Regions from separate parts of the Pullulanibacillus sp. KACC 23026 genome, predicted to be linked through region 2. Evidence: a T-box and tRNA genes for the amino acid it is inferred to sense, from the RefSeq annotation. Region 2 holds a T-box; the other holds one or more tRNA genes.
What was found. The T-box of region 2 lies ahead of PU629_RS06660 (valine--tRNA ligase). A T-box ahead of a tRNA ligase gene usually reads a tRNA of that ligase, here a tRNA-Val.

Region 1 (8,738 bases), 2.3 Mb from region 2:
TGTGAGATGGATGAGCGGCCTAACATTTTTGTAATGAGCATTAAAGCGAAGAAACCGACAACGAGCTCAACGGTTGTTTCTATGTATTCATGCACATGACTCACCTCTTGTGTGAGTAGTTTAACTCAAAAGCAGTGAAGTCATTCGCGGGTGTTTCCAAAAATGAAAAAAGCTTCCCCAAAATAAATTCTTGGAGAAGCCTTTAAATCTGGCTAGTGTTAAACGTTTTTTTTCATCTCGACATGCGGGATGCCTGCTTCATAAAATAAATCAGATGTGACTTTGTAGCCGAGTTTTTCATAAAAGCCTTGAGCATGAGTCTGTGCATTCAGAAGCAAGTTAGTGAATCCCTTTTCCTCCGCAACTTGCTCAAGCTTGCCCATTAAGGCCTCGCCAATATGCTCACCACGTCGATTCTTGAGTACGCAGATCCGCTCTACCTTGGCCATATTGCCTTTATTTCGAAGCCGGCCCGCTCCAACTGGTTCACGGTTTTGGTCATACACGACAAAATGAATCGCATCTTTTTCATGGTCATCGATTTCAAGCTCTTCAGGAACCTGTTGTTCTTCTATAAAAACGATGCGCCGAATGTAAAGCGCGTTCTGATAATCTTGTTCTTTCTCACAAACTACAACTTCAAGGGACATATTAGTGTGTATCCTTTCCTAAATGAAATGTTTCATAGACGGTCCAAGATTGATTATCCAGCTGGTAAAGGAGCTGGAAGCGATCAATGGTTTCATGATGCTGAATGTTTTTCATTTTTAAAACTTCAATAATATCGCTATGTTCTTCGTTCGAAAGCCCTTGAGCAAGTGTGATGTGAGGAACAAAAGGATATTCGCCAGCCGGCCCTACTTCTAATGCCCTTAGCTGATGATAGAGTTCAACTAAGTTAGGGTCTTCCTCCACTTTTAAGTAAATCACATTGTTTACAGGCTGAAAGGATTTGACTTTGTTTACTTCAATTTGAACAGGTCCAATAGAGGCTGCGATCTCATGAACACGTGAGACAAAAGAATCGACCTCACCGTTTTCTAGTTCAAAGGCAGGCTTTATCGTGATATGAGGCGGAACTAAAGCATAATGAGGATCGTAGCGCTTCCTATAGGAATTGACGAGGTCTTGTAACTGTTTACTTGGAAACATGGCAATACCGTATTTCATTATCTAACCGCCTTTCAAGTCTCCATCAACTTATCTTATAGGATAATTATAATGAAAAGTTGAGCAGATGAAAACCCGCAGCATTAGGATCGCGGGAATAAGTGGAGGAGCGCCTTCTTTAAATCCTCTTGCCAGCTACTCCATGTGTGTACGCCGTCATGCTCGACATAAGAATAACTGGAAATTGTATTTTGACTCAGATGTTTGGCAAGAGCTTGATTCGCAGTGAAAAAATTTTCAACCTTTCCTAATGTTGTCTTAACCTCTGTTTCGTTTCTGCCAACAGAATGATAGACAGTCAGAGTGCTCGGCAATCCTTTTTCAATCCGGTTTAAAAGGGTCGTGTTAATAAATGGGGATTGAAGAATGAGATTCCCAAACGATTGAGGGTAGGTTAAGGCGGCAAGGAGAGAAACGGTCGCCCCAAGTGAATCCCCCATAAGCGTTACACCGCTTGCCAATGTTTCCACCGCAAAATCGCGTCTCAATGATGGCAGCAGCTCTCGGTGCAAAAATCGGAGGTACGCCTCATGGTGATCGCCTTCTGGGTGATAGCGATGCCAGCGGGTTAACGGGTCTGGATACGGAATGCCGCAGACAATGACTTTTTCTAATTCGTTTTCATTTAATAATTGGTTAAGTGTTGTTCCTAAGCGGCCTAAATCAAAATAATCCGGTCCGTCTTGAGCAATGATTAAAGGATATGTATATAGTGGTGAATAATTAGGAGGCAGATAAAGACGCGTTGAGATCACTTCATCCAACTCTTTACTTGGGATGGCATGATCTTGAATCTGTGCGTTAGACACGAGCAAACTCCTCACCCTTTCTTAAAATGAAATAACCTCTCTATTATTATACCGCTGTCGGTCATCCTTCAAAACTAATGATAAATTTTTGAGTGCTTTATTGGGCGCACGTTAGGCTCCTTTTTTTCAAATGCCAAAAAGGAGCATGCTTGTTGAAACAGAGTCATAGGAATGTAAATAACCTTGTTTTCTTAGGGGAGATGAGGAGTCCTCACCTTCTTACAATCTGTTTGTTTAGAGGAGGCGTTTTGGTGGGAGAACGCGTTCAAAGTCGAGTTGTAGCAGAGGCCGCTAAGCAGCTTTTAAGGGAGCGCGGCGTCACAATAGAAAGTATGGCAGAAATTGTTTACGAGATGCAAGTGCCTTTTTCTCCTGAATTAGAGATGCCGGCATGCATTGAAAGTGTTCAAGCCGTTCTTGAAAAGCGGGAGGTCCATCACGCCTTGCTAGTGGGGATCGAATTGGATCGTCTTGCTGAAAAAAAGCAGCTTTCTGAACCGCTGCAGAGCTTGGTTGAGCAGGATGAAGGGCTGTTTGGTGTCGATGAAACTTTGGCAATAGGCGCTGTCTTAGGATATGGCAGTATTGCGATCACCACTTTTGGTTATCTTGACAAAGCCAAAACAGGTATCATAAAGGATTTGGATACGAAAAATGGAAATAATGTCCACACTTTTTTAGATGACCTGGTCGCAAGTATTGTGTCAAATGCTTCTAGTCGATTAGCCCATCGAATTCGTGATGAGGAAGAATCAAAAAAGAAGTAAACGAGTAAGTTGTCTAAAACAAATGAATTCTCCCTCTTGTCAGAAAATAAAGGCGTGATTGTTTTACAGGAGACTCAAGTCGTTCTATACTAAATCTAATGTTTACTAGTCTAGCTAGACTTGACTTGAAAACACCTTGAGTCTTATTCAATGTATCTTCGTTGTATAAAAAAATAGACAGTCTAAGAGGGAAATCATGAGTAATTTTATTTTTAGTTTGAACATTGCCATGCCCATTTTTATCGTCATGGCTCTCGGCTATTTTTTAAAACGTATTGGAATGCTTAACGCCACATTTATTAAAGTATCTAATAAGCTCGTTTTTACAGTGGCTTTGCCGATTAAACTCTTTTCCGATATTATGAACACGCACATTAATTCTTATTTTGATGGTCGCTTTATTCTTTACACAGTCATTGGAACTTTCTTGACAATGGTCCTTGCATGGGGACTCGGGTTGGTCTTGATAAAAGATAAGCGTCAAATAGGGGCTTATGTTCAGGGGGCATTTCGCGGAAACTTTGTTTATGTCGGCATCACTCTGATGGAGAATATGACGGGTACGATCGGGCTTAAAACCCCCTTAGTCATCGCTTTTGTGGTTCCGTTATACAATGTGTTGACCGTTATTCTTCTGACTCTGACTAATCAAGAAAAACGTTCTGAATTTAGTCTTAAGAAGACTGCGATGGATGCGATTAAAACGATTGTCCAAAATCCCATGATTATAGCGATTGTGGCGGGCATTATTGCTTCTGAAATTGGCTTAAAGCTCCCGGTTATGTTATCTCGTTCAATTGATCAGGTCAGTCCGATTGCGACACCGCTTGCCTTAATAACCATTGGGGCTACTTTCAATTTCCAAGGGTCTATAAAAAAGCTGCTTCCAACGGTTTACGCAAGTGTTCTAAAGCTCATTATTTTTCCATTAGCCGCTGTTATGCTCGCGACAGCCTGGGGCTTTTCAACGCAAGATGTCCTATTGATATATGTACTGTTTGGTGTGCCTACCTCGACTACCTCGTATATTATGACGGCTGCTATGGATGGAGACAGTGAGCTCTCATCAAACATCATTATGATGACAACACTGCTTTCAGTCTTTTCTATGACCGCCTTTATTTTTGTATTCAAGACAATTGGTTTAATCGGTTAGGCTGTAACGAGTTCGGAATGTACAAATAGGGATTGCCAAAAGACAATCCCTATATTATAATTTGATTATATTTTCAGATTAATCAAGGGCAAGTGAGGTTTATAAAATTAATTTTAATAAATGGTTGACTTAATCGACAAAATACGATATATTTTTACTTGTCCTTAACAAATACGATCCGTTAGCTCAGCTGGGAGAGCGCCACCTTGACAGGGTGGAGGTCATTGGTTCGATCCCAATACGGGTCACCATACATAACTCTATTACCAACGCGGTTTCTCGATACCAATCGAGGAGTCGCGTTTTTACTTTTGTTCAGGAACTATAAACCTCTATCATAAACTTAGCGTGGAAAAGTGAGTAATGGGACAGGCAACGCACACTTTTGGGGGAGCTCTCGCTATGTTTTGGTGTATTGGAGGCTCCAACACACACTTTAGGGGCGCTCTCGCCTGGATTTGGTGTGTTGGAGGTTTCATCTCACACTTTTGGCATCACTCCTGCCCCATTTTGGTGTATTGAGGCTATAACGTGAGAGCTTGTCCACGAAAACTAGCGAGATGAGAGCTAAACTGGTGGGCAAGCCAAGTTTGCCCACGAAAACGAGCGGGCGCCCACTGAAAATGGTGCGCAAGATAACCATGCGGCAACACCAGTCCGCTATTTGTAAGGGAGTTGGGTAAGGGATAAGTTTTGGGAAAAGGCACTCCGCCATCCCGAAATGAGTCCAATTTGGGTGGAAGGTTATCACCTTTTCATTCTTATAGTGGCGGCGCCGTCCGTCACACATGCTAAAGAAAGCTATTCACAAGGATTTGTTTAAGAGGAAGCAGCTTTTTTCTGGGAGTAGCATGTTAAACGTCCTTTGTTTTAATTAAAAAGAATAGATGGTGAATATTTTTTTAATTATCATTAAAATTAGAGTTTTTATTTTAGACTTTTCAAAGCTTCCAGAGTCGATTATAATGAAGTCGAATTTAATAATCGTACTCGTATAATCGTGGGGATATGGCCCACAAGTTTCTACCGGACTACCGTAAATGGTTCGACTACGAGTGAGAAGCCGTGTTGTTTTCTAAAAAAACAAGGGAGTTATTCCTGTTTTAGGCAAGAATACATTCGGTTTACTAGGTCAACTTGTCGGTAAACAAGGTGCCTTTCTCACTCTGTGGTGAGAAATAAGGCAGCTTGTTTTTTTGCGTTATTTCCACCCTGATTCAAGGAGTACTGAAAAACGAGAGGGAGGAAAGCCGATGTTAGCTCTTAAGGAGAAGATCTTAAAAGAAGGCCAAGTGATTGATGGACATATCTTAAAAGTGGATGCGTTTTTGAATCATCAAATAGATCCTGAATTGATGCATGAAATCGGTAAAGAATTTGCGACGCATTTTAGTGGGCGTGATCTTACAAAAATTGTGACACTTGAGTCTTCAGGAATTGCTCCGGCTGTTTTTGCGGGCCTTATACTGGGCATTCCGGTTGTCTTTGCACGAAAGCAGAAGCCACTAACACTAACTGAAGTGATCACTGAAACCGTGTATTCTTACACCAAGCAAACAAGCAATACCATTATGGTTTCAAAAAATTGGCTTAAACCAACTGATCGTGTGCTGATCATTGATGACTTTTTGGCGAGAGGTGAAGCTTCTCTGGGGTTGATTCGTTTAGTTGAAAAAGCTGGGGCACATGTAGAGGGATTAGGGATTGTTATTGAAAAGTCTTTTCAAGACGGCAGAGCCAAGCTGGACGCTCTTAATCTCGATATTTATTCATTAGCACGAATTGCATCATTGAAAGACAACAAGGTTAGTTTTGTAGGAGAAAAAGAGGAGGTCAAGATTGGTGGATAATAACAGATTGTCATCAGGAAAGATTTTTTCATTAGGGATTCAGCATGTTCTCGCCATGTATGCCGGTGCGGTTATTGTTCCGCTTATTGTCGGTGCGGCAATGGGAATGTCCGCTGCACAGCTTACCTATTTAGTTTCAATTGACCTTGCAGCTAGCGGCCTTGCTACTTTGCTGCAGATTTGGAAAAATAAATTTTTTGGAGTAGGCTTACCGGTTGTCTTAGGGTGTACCTTTACAGCGGTTGCTCCGATGATTTCCATTGGGAAGATGTATGGAATGGGTGCCATCTCAGGTTCCATTTTGGTTTCTGGAGTAGTTGTCCTTTTAATTGCTAAATATTTCAGTAAGATCATGAAAATTTTCCCTCCCGTTGTGATTGGATCTGTTGTTACAATTATTGGAATTACGTTAATTCCGGTTGCCATTTCAGATATTGCCGGTACTGCAGGGACTAAGCAATATGACGATCCGAAAAATTTAGCGTTGGCTTTTGGTGTGCTCTTATTAATTCTTTTTATTCAACGCTTCTTTAAAGGATTTATTCGTTCTATTGCGGTTCTAATTGGCCTTATTGCAGGCACGATTGCGGCGTATTTCATGGGAATGGTGGACCTTACTTCTTTAAAACAAGCGAGCTGGTTCCATCTCCTTGCCCCGCTTCACTTTGCCGTCCCAACGTTCCATATCGATGCGATTATTACAATGGTTCTTGTTTCAATCGTGAGTTTAATTGAATCATCTGGTACCTTTTTTGCCTTATCCGAGATTTGTGAACAGCCATTGTCTGAAAATGACCTTGAGAGAGGCTACCGTTCAGAAGGGCTTGCCCTTTTAGTTGGTTCTCTATTCAATGCTTTTCCTTATACAACCTTTTCGCAAAATGTTGGGCTTGTCCAATTATCAGGTGTCCGTAATCGCCGCATTATTTTTGTCGCGGGGTCCGCACTGATTGTATTTGGTCTTATTCCAAAGATCGGTGCCTTAACCACATTGATTCCGAACCCTGTTTTAGGTGGAGCGATGGTCGCGATGTTTGGCATGGTTGCAACGTCAGGGATTCGAATGCTTGGAAAAGTGGACTTCAACTCTCAGGAAAATCTTTTGATTATCGCCTGTTCAATTGGAATGGGGGTAGGGATCACCGTTCAACCGGATCTGTTTTCTAAGCTTCCACAGTTTGTCCAAATTCTAACAAGCAATGGTATTGTTACAGGCAGCTTAACGGCGATCATTTTAAATGTCATCTTTAATGTGAAACCTCGCCATCAGCGTGCCGAACAACGTCAATCCGTTGTTCCAGAATCAAAAGCTGTATAGCGCCAAAGTGAGTTTAAACAAATAGAAATTTATTTACCGCCTGTATGACTGATTCGTGTGACATCAGTTATACAGGCGTTTTTTTTATGGCTTAATGATTAGAACATCTAACCATTAAGAAGAAAAAAAGCAATAAATGGGCAAAGTAATATCGAAGCCTTTTTTAATCTAAGGAAAGAAAGACCTCATCTAGCTATTCGTTTTTTTAGTAGAGGGAGGACCCCGCAAAGATGAAATTTATCAAATAGTCAACCCTAATCGTTCTATATGTGCTACATTTGAAAGAAAAGAGAATTCTCTTCTTAAAAGAAGGTACATAAACATGATCTCAAAGCTGATGCCCTATATCACACTCGTTTGCACGTCAAGTGTTCTCAATTTGTATTTATGTCTTTACGTCTTTTTGAAAAGACATAAATATACAAATATTGCTTATCTCTTCATTTTATATACATTAACTTTAACCATTTATTGTTTGGCCACTGCATTTTGCCTAATGTCTACAACCATTGAGGAGATTAAGTTTTGGACAATCATAGGTTATGTGGGTATGCCCTTTTCTCCTCCTTTAGGGCTAATGTTTGTGATGCACTATTTAGGGATCCCTTTAACGAAGAAAAAGTGTGCAGCACTTCTTATCATTCCTTTTATTACGTTGATAATGGTTGCAACCAATGACTTTCACCACCTGTATTATAGAGTGTATGAAATTGATCCGGTTTTAGGGGCTCCTTATGTTCATGAGGAGATTGGGATCTGGTATATGATTCAAGGGCTTTTTACCTTTGCCACGATGTTTGTTGCGTTTTTATTAGGTCTTTTTCATTGGAAAGAGACTGCAAGGGAGTATAAGCCTCAATTATTCACATTACTGTGTGGTCAATTAGTTCCTATGCTTACCGCCTTTTTCTATCTAATTGGAGCAACGCCTCCAGGCTTTGACCCCGTTCCAATGGTTTTATGGCTCTCTTCTCTTTTATATTTATGGTCCATTAACAGCTCACGTCTGTTTAAGATCATGCCCATTGCAAAAGATGTGATCTTTAACAGTATTAATGATGGGGTTATGGTGCTGGATGAATCGAACCGGTTAATTGAGTTTAACCGATCGTGTCAGCAAATGTTTCCATCATTAAATTCAAAAATGTATGGGATGGGTGTTGCGAGTGTTTGGAAAAAACTTTCCGGGACCGTGTTACCTTTTCAAATAAAAGAGGCCCCAGAAAAGCAGGAGTTTCAGTTTTTGGCAGATAACCAGGCAGAATACACCTATCAAGTTCGAATCTCACCTGTGCAGCATAATCGGTCCATTAGTGGTTTCTTGCTTATTTTTACAGATATTACAGAGCTCAAAAACTTGCAATTAAAATTAGAGCATCAAGCGTATCATGATGAGCTAACTCAAATCTTCAATCGGCGGGCGTTTTTCCAACAATGTACTCAAAGCTTTGAAGAGGCCAAAAGGGCTAATACACCGTATTCGGTTATCTTAATTGATGTGGACTATTTTAAAAGAATTAATGATACATATGGTCATGATGTCGGGGATCGTGTGTTGGTTCATATTGCTCAAGTTTGTCAATCTCAATTGGTGGGAGGGGCACTTTTTGCCCGGTACGGTGGTGAAGAATTTGTCTTTGGGCTAAAGGGTTTTACAGGAGCGGAGGC
Region 2 (8,738 bases):
CAGTTCTGCCGCTAAACCAAACAAGAGAAAAACGGTCATCGAGACACTTTGAATAATGAAAATATCTGTACCATTGACCCGAAAATAAGAAACGGCAATTAAAATCAGCATGAGACCCATCAAAACAATCGAGACATAAGCGTGTTTGGAGACTGGTTGTGAATGCAACAAAATCAAGATGACAGAAATTGGCCATATGAGGACCCATAATACCCACATCAGTCGTTTTGATTGTTCGGTCACTAGAATCTCCCCTTACAAAATGTTTCGAATTTTGTTTCAAATAGGATCTAACCAGATCTTCAACCTGTACAAAAAGCCTAACTAAAATACTGAATTTTTTACAAAACTCATTTTAATTTTTATTCTATCAATATTCTTATTAGAAATAAATAGATTTTTATACTTTTTTTGGATTAAGAAAGTCCGAACAGGTAGTTGAGTAACCAGAACCTCTCACCCGGCCTCACGCAAGAGCACAAAATCCAAGAAGGTTTGCCATTTATCCTAGAAGGTCGCCAAAAAATCCGAGAAGCTTGGCCAAAAATCCTAAAAGGGCAGCCAAAAATCACAGAAGCTCTCTCCCGGCCTCACGCAAGAGCGCGAAATTCGAGAAGGTTTGCCATTTATCCTAGAAGGTCGCCAAAAAATCCGAGAAGCTTGGCCAAAAATCCTAAAAGGTCAGCCAAAAATTACAGAAGCTCTCACCCGGCCCACATGTAAGGAAGCAAAATCATAGAAGGTTACCCATTTATCCTAGAAGGTCACTAAAAAATCTTAGAAGGTTTGTCAAAAATCCTAAAAGGTGACACAAAAATCATAGAAGCTCTCACTCGGCCCACCTGCAAGGGAGCGAAATCTGAGAAGGTTCCCCATTTATCCTAGAAGGTCGCTAAAAAGTCCGAGAAGCTTGGCCAAAAATCACAGAACCTCTCTCCCGGCCTCACGCAAGAGCACAAAATCCAAGAAGGTTCCCCATTTATCCAAGAAGGTCGCTAAAAAGTCCGAGAAGCTTGGCCAAAAATCCTAAAAGGTCAGCCAAAAATCACAGAACCTCTCTCCCGGCCCACATGTAAGGAAGCAAAATCATAGAAGGTTACCCATTTATCCTAGAAGGTCACTAAAAAATCTTAGAAGGTTTGTCAAAAATCCTAAAAGGTGACACAAAAATCATAGAAGCTCTCACTCTGCCCACCTGCAAGGGAGCGAAATCTGAGAAGGTTCCCCATTTATCCTAGAAGGTCGCCAAAAAATCCGAGAAGCTTGGCCAAAAATCCTAAAAGGTCAGCCAAAAATCACAGAAGCTCTCACCCGGCCTCATCCAGGAGCGCGAAATCCAAGAAGGTTTGCCATTTATCCTAGAAGGTCGCTAAAAAGTCCGAGAAGCTTGGCCAAAAATCCTAAAAGGTCAACCAAAAATCACAGAACCTCTCTCCCGGCCTCATCCAGGAGAGCGAAATCCAAGAAGGTTTAACATTTATCCAAGAAGGTCACCAAAAAGTCCGAGAAGCTTGTTCAAAAATCATAAAAGGTCAGCCAAAAATCTGAGAAGCTCTAGCCCGGCCTCACGCTATCTTCAATGCTAGTTCCAGATTAAGAGAAATTCCTCCGCTTGTTTATCAAATCCGCTGCACCGTCTAATCAAATTAAAAAAGCTATTAAAGAAAAAGCTTGGGAACCCCCCCAAGCTTTTGTCTTACATGTCAGTTATTCTGCGCTTTTAGATTTTTAAGCCTTTTGGTATTTCTTTAACTCGCGGCGGACTTCAGCTATAAAATAGAGAGATCCCGTGATTAAGAGAAGCTCTTCGGCACCGAGTCCTCCAGCCAATTCATCCAAAGCCGCTCTCCAATCTTGCCTAACCTTTCCTTCTACCCCTAACTTCTCTAATTCCTCCGCTTTTTCAGCCCGTTTAAAATCAAAGGTTGTAAAGGTAATGTGTTCAGAAATGGTCTGGAGATGCTGAAGAATGGACTCGTTATTACGATCCTTTAGGGTTGCAAATAACAGATGGACCGTTTTATCCGGATACGTTTCGTTAATGGTTTTCACTAACGCTTTGACGCCTTCTTCATTATGCGCACCATCTAAAAAGATCAACGGATTTGTCGATACGGTTTCAAAACGTCCTGGCCAGGCCGTTTTTGAGAGTCCCAGCCGGATCGCCTCTTCCTCAATTGGAAAGGCATAAAAAGTAGAAAGGATCTCTAAGGCTTTAAGAGCTGCCGAGGCATTTTTAATTTGATGCGGACCTCTAAGCGAACTCTTTAAACCGCTGAAGTTCCAATAAAGGCTTTTGAAATGAAATTCTTCATAGGCCGCACTTGAAGATTCTTGAACAACCTCAAAGTGTTGACCCAACTGATAGAGCTTCGCTTTCATTTGAGTTGCCTTCTCTTGGATTACTTTTAAGGCATCAGGATGCTCGGCCGTTGTGACAATCGGTGTTCCAGACTTTATAATTCCTGCCTTTTCAGAAGCAATTTCAGTGATCGTCCCTCCAAGTTGAGCGACATGGTCAATCCCCACATTGGTAATAACGGAAACGAGCGGATAAATAATATTGGTTGAATCTAGACGACCGCCTAGACCGACCTCATAGATCACCACATCACAGGGATGAATTCTCGAAAAATAAACAAGGCTGATCATCGTAATCACTTCAAATTCAGTTGGATAGCCGAGATCACTTTTGCCAAGTTCCTCTGCAAATGGATAAATCATATTAGCCGCTTTTACCAAGTCCTCATCTGAAATTGGCTGGTTATTGACCGCTATTCTCTCATTGAAGCTAACAATATAAGGAGACGTGAAGGTGCCTACTTCTTCAAATGTCTCCATTAAGACGCTTCTTAAAAACGAAACGGTTGACCCTTTTCCATTCGTTCCTCCAACATGAATGGCTCGAATCGTGCGCTCTGGATGGCCAAGCTTGTCCATCACCCATTCCATCCGAGAAAGCCCAGGCTTAATTCCGTGCGGTAGATGGGTGTGAATCCAATCTAAAGTTTCATCTATAGTTTTAAACATTGGTCGTCTTCCCCTTCGCCAATCTTATAAATGGCAGGCTGATCAGCCTGCCATTCTAGTTGTTAATTTTGTAGTTCATTCAGGCGTTCTTGTACTTTATCACGTTTTGCCAAGTAATCTGTTTCTTTTTCACGCTCAGCTTGAACAACTGCTTCTGGAGCTTTAGCCATGAAGCCTTGATTGGAAAGCTTCTTTTGCACCCGCTCTACTTCAGATTCCCATTTCTTAAGTTCTTGCTTTAAGCGCGCGATTTCTTCTTCAAAATTGATCAAACCCGCAAGCGGCAAATAAAGCTCTGCACCCGTTACAACAATGCTAATCGATTGTTCAGGGGCGGGTAACCCTTCTGCAAGAGTCAACGTTTCTGGGTTACAGAAACGCTCCAAATACATTCGGTTTTCTTCAAGAAGCGCTAGCTCAACAGCGCTTGCCGGTTTAATTTGGATATCAATTTTTTTACTAGGTGCTACATTCTTTTCAGCACGCGTATTTCGAACGGCTTTGATTATATTCTGAAGCAGCTGCATCGTTTTATCAGCTTCTTCATCTGCCAGTTCAGAGTGGCTTGTCGGCCATTCAGCTTTTAGGATCGTTTCTCCTTGATGTGGAAGATACTGCCAAATTTCTTCTGTAACAAACGGCATAAATGGATGAAGCAATCTGAGTGTCTGATCCAAAACATGGACCAATACGGATTTGGTTGTCTGTTTGGCTGCTACATTCTCCCCATAAAGAGCGATTTTTGCCATTTCAATGTACCAATCGCAGAAATCATCCCAAATAAAGGAATAAAGCTTTCGACCAGCTTCTCCAAAATCATATTTCTCAATCTGTTGAGTGACCGCTTCGATCGTCGTATTCAACCGAGACAAAATCCAACGATCTGCCACCGATTTTTCACCCTCTAAAGAAATTTCATCATAAGTCATGTCACCTAGATTCATGATGAGAAAACGAGAGGCATTCCAAATCTTATTGGCAAAATTCCAGCTTGCTTCTACTTTTTCCCATTGGAAGCGTTGATCCTGCCCCGGTGTTGTACCTGTAGCAATCGTATATCTTAAGGCATCTGCACCGTATTTATCAATCACATCCATTGGGTCAATCCCATTGCCTAGCGATTTACTCATTTTACGACCCTCTGCGTCACGAATAAGCCCGTGGAGCAAGACATCTTTAAAAGGTTTGCGGTCAGTAAATTCAATGGATTGGAAGATCATACGAGCAACCCAGAAGAAGATGATATCGTAGCCTGTAACCAGGACGTCCGTTGGGAAATACCGGTTAAGATCCGCCGACTCTTCATCTGGCCATCCGAGCGTCGAGAATGGCCAAAGAGCTGAGCTGAACCAAGTATCCAGAACATCCTCATCTTGATTCCACTCTTCAGGATTCGCCGGTTCTTCCATTCCGACATAAACCTCGCCTGTTTCTTTATGGTACCAAGCTGGAATACGATGTCCCCACCAGAGCTGACGAGAGATACACCAATCGCGAATGTTCTCCATCCAATTGAAATACGTATTTTCAAAGCGTTCTGGAACGAAATGAACCGCTTCTTCTCCATGCTGCTTCTGAATGTTCACTGATCGTTCAGCTAGAGGTGCCATTTTAACAAACCACTGAGTAGACAAATAAGGCTCAACGACCGCATCGCTGCGTTCCGAGTGACCAACCGAGTGCATGATGTCTTCAATTTTAACTAAAACACCTGCTTCTTCTAGATCCTTAACAATCTTCTTACGGCATTCGAATCGGTCAAGGCCTTGATAACTGCCGGCATTTTCATTCATCGTCCCAGATTCATCCAAAACCAAAATTCGTTCAAGGTTATGGCGATTACCAAGTTCAAAATCATTCGGATCATGAGCAGGCGTAATTTTGACTGCGCCAGACCCAAACTCTCTATCGACGTAATCATCAGCTACAATTGGTATTTCACGGCCGACGATAGGTAAAATAGCCGTTTTGCCGACTACCTCTTTGTAGCGCTCGTCATCTGGATGAACGGCGATGGCTGTATCACCAAGCATCGTCTCCGGCCGTGTGGTTGCTACCTCAATAAAGCCCGATCCGTCGGCTAATGGATAACGCAGATGATAGAGATGACCTTGAACCTCTTTATAAATAACTTCAATATCGGAAAGCGCCGTTTTAGTAGCAGGGTCCCAGTTGATAATATATTCACCGCGATAGATTAATCCTTTTTCATAAAGCCGGACGAACACTTCACGAACCGCTTTAGATAACCCTTCATCTAATGTAAAGCGCTCGCGGCTGTAATCGAGGGAAAGACCCATCTTTGCCCATTGGTTGCGAATAAATTCAGCGTATTCTTCCTTCCATTCCCAAGAAACTTCCAAAAATTTCTCGCGACCGAGCTCATAACGGTTTGTTCCCTGCTCACGGAGCTTCGCATCGACCTTAGCCTGTGTTGCGATACCGGCATGGTCCATCCCAGGCAAGTAAAGCGCATCATACCCTTGCATCCGCTTAAAACGAATGAGTAAATCCTGCATCGTTGTATCCCAGGCATGCCCCAGATGAAGCTTACCCGTTACGTTCGGCGGTGGGATCACAATCGTATAAGGGGTCTTGGAAGGATCTTCGCCTGCTTTAAAATATCCTTTATCCTTCCATATCTGATACCATTTACTCTCTGTCTGATTCGGGTCGTACTTGGCCTTCAATTCAGGTTTCTCAGACATACTATTCCTCCTATCCATATCCACAGGAAACGCTTCGGGCTGCCTTCTTCTTCAAGAAAAAGGCCAATAAAAAAAGCCTTCTTCTCCCTATAAAAGGACGAAGAACGCTCCGCGGTACCACCTTTGTTCGCTTGGAATGAACCAAACACACTCTCTGTTCGATAACGGGAACAACCGGTTCACTTCTACTGCGAGCCGAAGCTCGGGTTCAAAGGAACAGCTCAAGGGCGACCTTCCAAATGGCTAACTCAAGCAATCTTTCAGCCGGTGAATTGCTCTCTCTAATAGTCAGCCAATCTGTACTCTTCCCTATCCACGCACCTGTGTTTTGTAATTTCATTTTACGAGTATCTTTTCCGAATGTCAAATCGTTAAAAAGAGTTATTGGATAAGGACAAATAAGAGTGCACGATTAGCCCATGTTCACATAAAATAATACTAATTGGTTCTGATGTACACGCTCAGGGTTCGAAAAAGACCTTCACGACCACCGAACGGGAGGTGTTGATTTGTTTAATCGCTGGAGATATAACAAATACCGATTGCCCCCTTGGATCAGAGCGATTCGCGATGGGATCGAACTTTTTATCCTGCCATTAGCCGTTTTTCAAGGGCTTCGAATGCTCTTCTTCCCAACGACATTTGATATTATTCTGTTCATAGTGATGATTGCCCTCTACATTTGTTTCTTGAGAAGCTGGATTTAAGGATCTTGGACGGGGACAGACCTCTGCCAAGCCGTTATTCTTTCTTGATGGGTGGGGACAGACCTCTGCCAAGTTGTTATTCTTTCAGTAGAGGTCTGTCCCCTATATAATAGATAAAAGCTTGGGATATTTCCCAAGCTTTTATCTTTAATAGGCGATGTTAAAGAGGAGTTGATAAATAAGCGGAGAATTTTCTCTTAATTAGGAAATCCCACTGAAAACAGCTAAAATAGACGGAGATTTTCCGGCTATTGACTCTAGAAAGCGTGGATCGGAGTCCTTTTGCCCTGCTTAACCGGAAAAACTCCGCTTATATTCCCGCATCTGAGCTCGATTCTGCTGTTTAACCGGAAATCTTCCGCTTATTTCTGGTTATCTCAATTACTTGCCTTATTAAAAAATCAACCTAGTCATTAACACGTTGACACCTACAATGGTCAAGCTGTTTTTTTAGGTGGCAATGTTGCCGATTAACAGAGCCAATTCGTTAGCGTCTCATCTCAGTCCTTCCCCGTTTTTTCATCTGATTCACTCGGTGATTGTGGCTTGTTATCCAACAGTGGCCGAGTAGCCTGCCAAGTTCGCCCCCAGTGATGATAAGCTTTTTCAAGATTAATGGTCATGCCTCGCTCATCAAGCTGACTCTTTCGACTTTGCTTATACTGATGAAGCAGGCGAACTAGTGAAGCCGGCTGACAGAGATGAGCTGAGAGCAAGGTCTTTTCATGCTCATCTAATGGAAAGATCGTTTCATAAATATCAAATCCCCTTTTTAGTGCTTCGGGGTGAACCGTTGTCTGTCCCCATCTTAACAACCACAGTAGATCACGGACTGGCAGATCGATCCCTGATTGATCCGTACTGATCCAGTTCCGGCGTCTTCCCGAAACAATAAGATGGGCGGTGGATGGTTTGCCATGACAGGAGACAACCCTTATCTGTTTTTTCTCAGATAATTGGTCTTGCCAGTTTTTCATGCGTGTGTGGGCTTCTTCTGCACCTGAACGGATTTCAGAAAAGATCGCCATAAAGCGCTGTTCAAAAGGAGATGGATAAAGGCGATGTTCACAATCATTCATAAATAAATCGAGGCTTAACACTTGCTCTGACCACACTTCAAGACATCTTTCTATAAAAGCCTCCCGCCACGCCGCCTCTAATTCAAAGCTCTGTGCGGTTAATCGATGCCAATCCCCAAGTGTATCCCATAGCATTTCCCATTGATCCGATTGATCACGGTCCGTGATGGATAACCACTCAGTCAGGAAATAGATGTCTCGGCCATCCATAGAATAAGGCTGACCATTCGAATTCAGGATTAATGCAGGGGTTTGAATCGGACTCTGCCTTGAAGCTTGATAAAAGGATAGAAAACGTCGAAGTTGATTATGGGTTAAAGCGATTCTTTTTAAAGCGTATTGGTTGCCTTGATCCTCTATATACCATACTCTTCCATGACTTATCACCCTCACCATCTGCGGATTTAACTCATACGCCGAAAAGACCGAGGAAGGGATCTCTTCATGAGGTTCCTTATAAAAAGAAGAAACGTGACCACCGAGATCGAGGTCACGCCAAGCATTGGTCTGAGACAAAATCACTCACCCCTTTACCGGGATATATAACACTTGCCCTTCATCCAAGCTCTCTGTGCTTAATTGATTCCTTCTTAAAATATTCGTTACCGGAACTTTATATCGGTTAGCGATTGTTTCAAGGTTATCCCCTTCTTGAACAATGCAAATTTTCACCTTTGTAAACTGTTCATTTTCGCTCGTCAGCATCTTAGTGAGATACAGGGCATTTTCATCACGTCGTTTAATTTTTGGTTTTTCTTCAACGGACTCTTGGTGATCCACTTCCTCCGCAACTGACGGGACGTTTTCTTCAATAGGAGCTGTTTGTTCAGGTTCAGGTGCTGGTGTTGAAGGCACAGCAGGCGCCGATTCTGAAACTTGAACGGCCGGCTGCTTGTTTTCTTCACCAGCGGCCTCAGTTCCCTTTTTCAAACCTGTATTTACTTGCATAGTAGGGGTTTCAAATTGTTTGAACCCTGTTTCGGTTTCAGGTTCACTCTCCATTGGAATGTTCTCACTTCGCACAGGGATGATGATTTCTTCCTCCTCATCCTCTGTCTGGAATAACACGCCATCCTGAGCATCTGCTGCTTCTTCAAAATCCGTTTGATAAGAGAGTTCTTCTATTGCTTCCTCTTCACGTTCCTTAAAATCAATTTGCGGGGCTTTTGCTGGCTCCTCTTCATCAGGCTCTCGATACGCTTCATAGTTGACCG

Region 1: it has a tRNA-Val gene. The T-box ahead of PU629_RS06660 (valine--tRNA ligase) is inferred to sense a tRNA for this amino acid. The anticodon was not compared.

Annotation. Positions count from the first base shown of each region.
Region 1 covers NZ_CP119107.1:3,779,693-3,788,430, reverse strand. Annotated here, with positions in the region: gene PU629_RS17495 (DUF421 domain-containing protein) at 1-95, opposite strand, end outside; gene PU629_RS17490 (GNAT family N-acetyltransferase) at 219-650, opposite strand; gene PU629_RS17485 (YjcG family protein) at 652-1,170, opposite strand; gene PU629_RS17480 (alpha/beta hydrolase) at 1,254-1,979, opposite strand; gene PU629_RS17475 (phosphatidylglycerophosphatase A family protein) at 2,231-2,746, shown strand; gene PU629_RS17470 (AEC family transporter) at 2,943-3,902, shown strand; tRNA gene PU629_RS17465 (tRNA-Val) at 4,078-4,153, shown strand; purine riboswitch at 4,873-4,974, shown strand; gene PU629_RS17460 (xanthine phosphoribosyltransferase) at 5,156-5,752, shown strand; gene PU629_RS17455 (nucleobase:cation symporter-2 family protein) at 5,808-7,070, shown strand; gene PU629_RS17450 (histidine kinase N-terminal 7TM domain-containing diguanylate cyclase) at 7,393-8,738, shown strand, end outside.
Region 2 covers NZ_CP119107.1:1,479,025-1,487,762, reverse strand. Annotated here, with positions in the region: gene PU629_RS06670 (sensor domain-containing diguanylate cyclase) at 1-243, opposite strand, end outside; gene PU629_RS06665 (bifunctional folylpolyglutamate synthase/dihydrofolate synthase) at 1,729-3,030, opposite strand; gene PU629_RS06660 (valine--tRNA ligase) at 3,093-5,738, opposite strand; T-box leader at 5,829-6,063, opposite strand; gene PU629_RS06655 (hypothetical protein) at 6,248-6,445, shown strand; gene PU629_RS06650 (phosphotransferase) at 6,946-8,040, opposite strand; gene spoVID (stage VI sporulation protein D) at 8,047-8,738, opposite strand, start outside.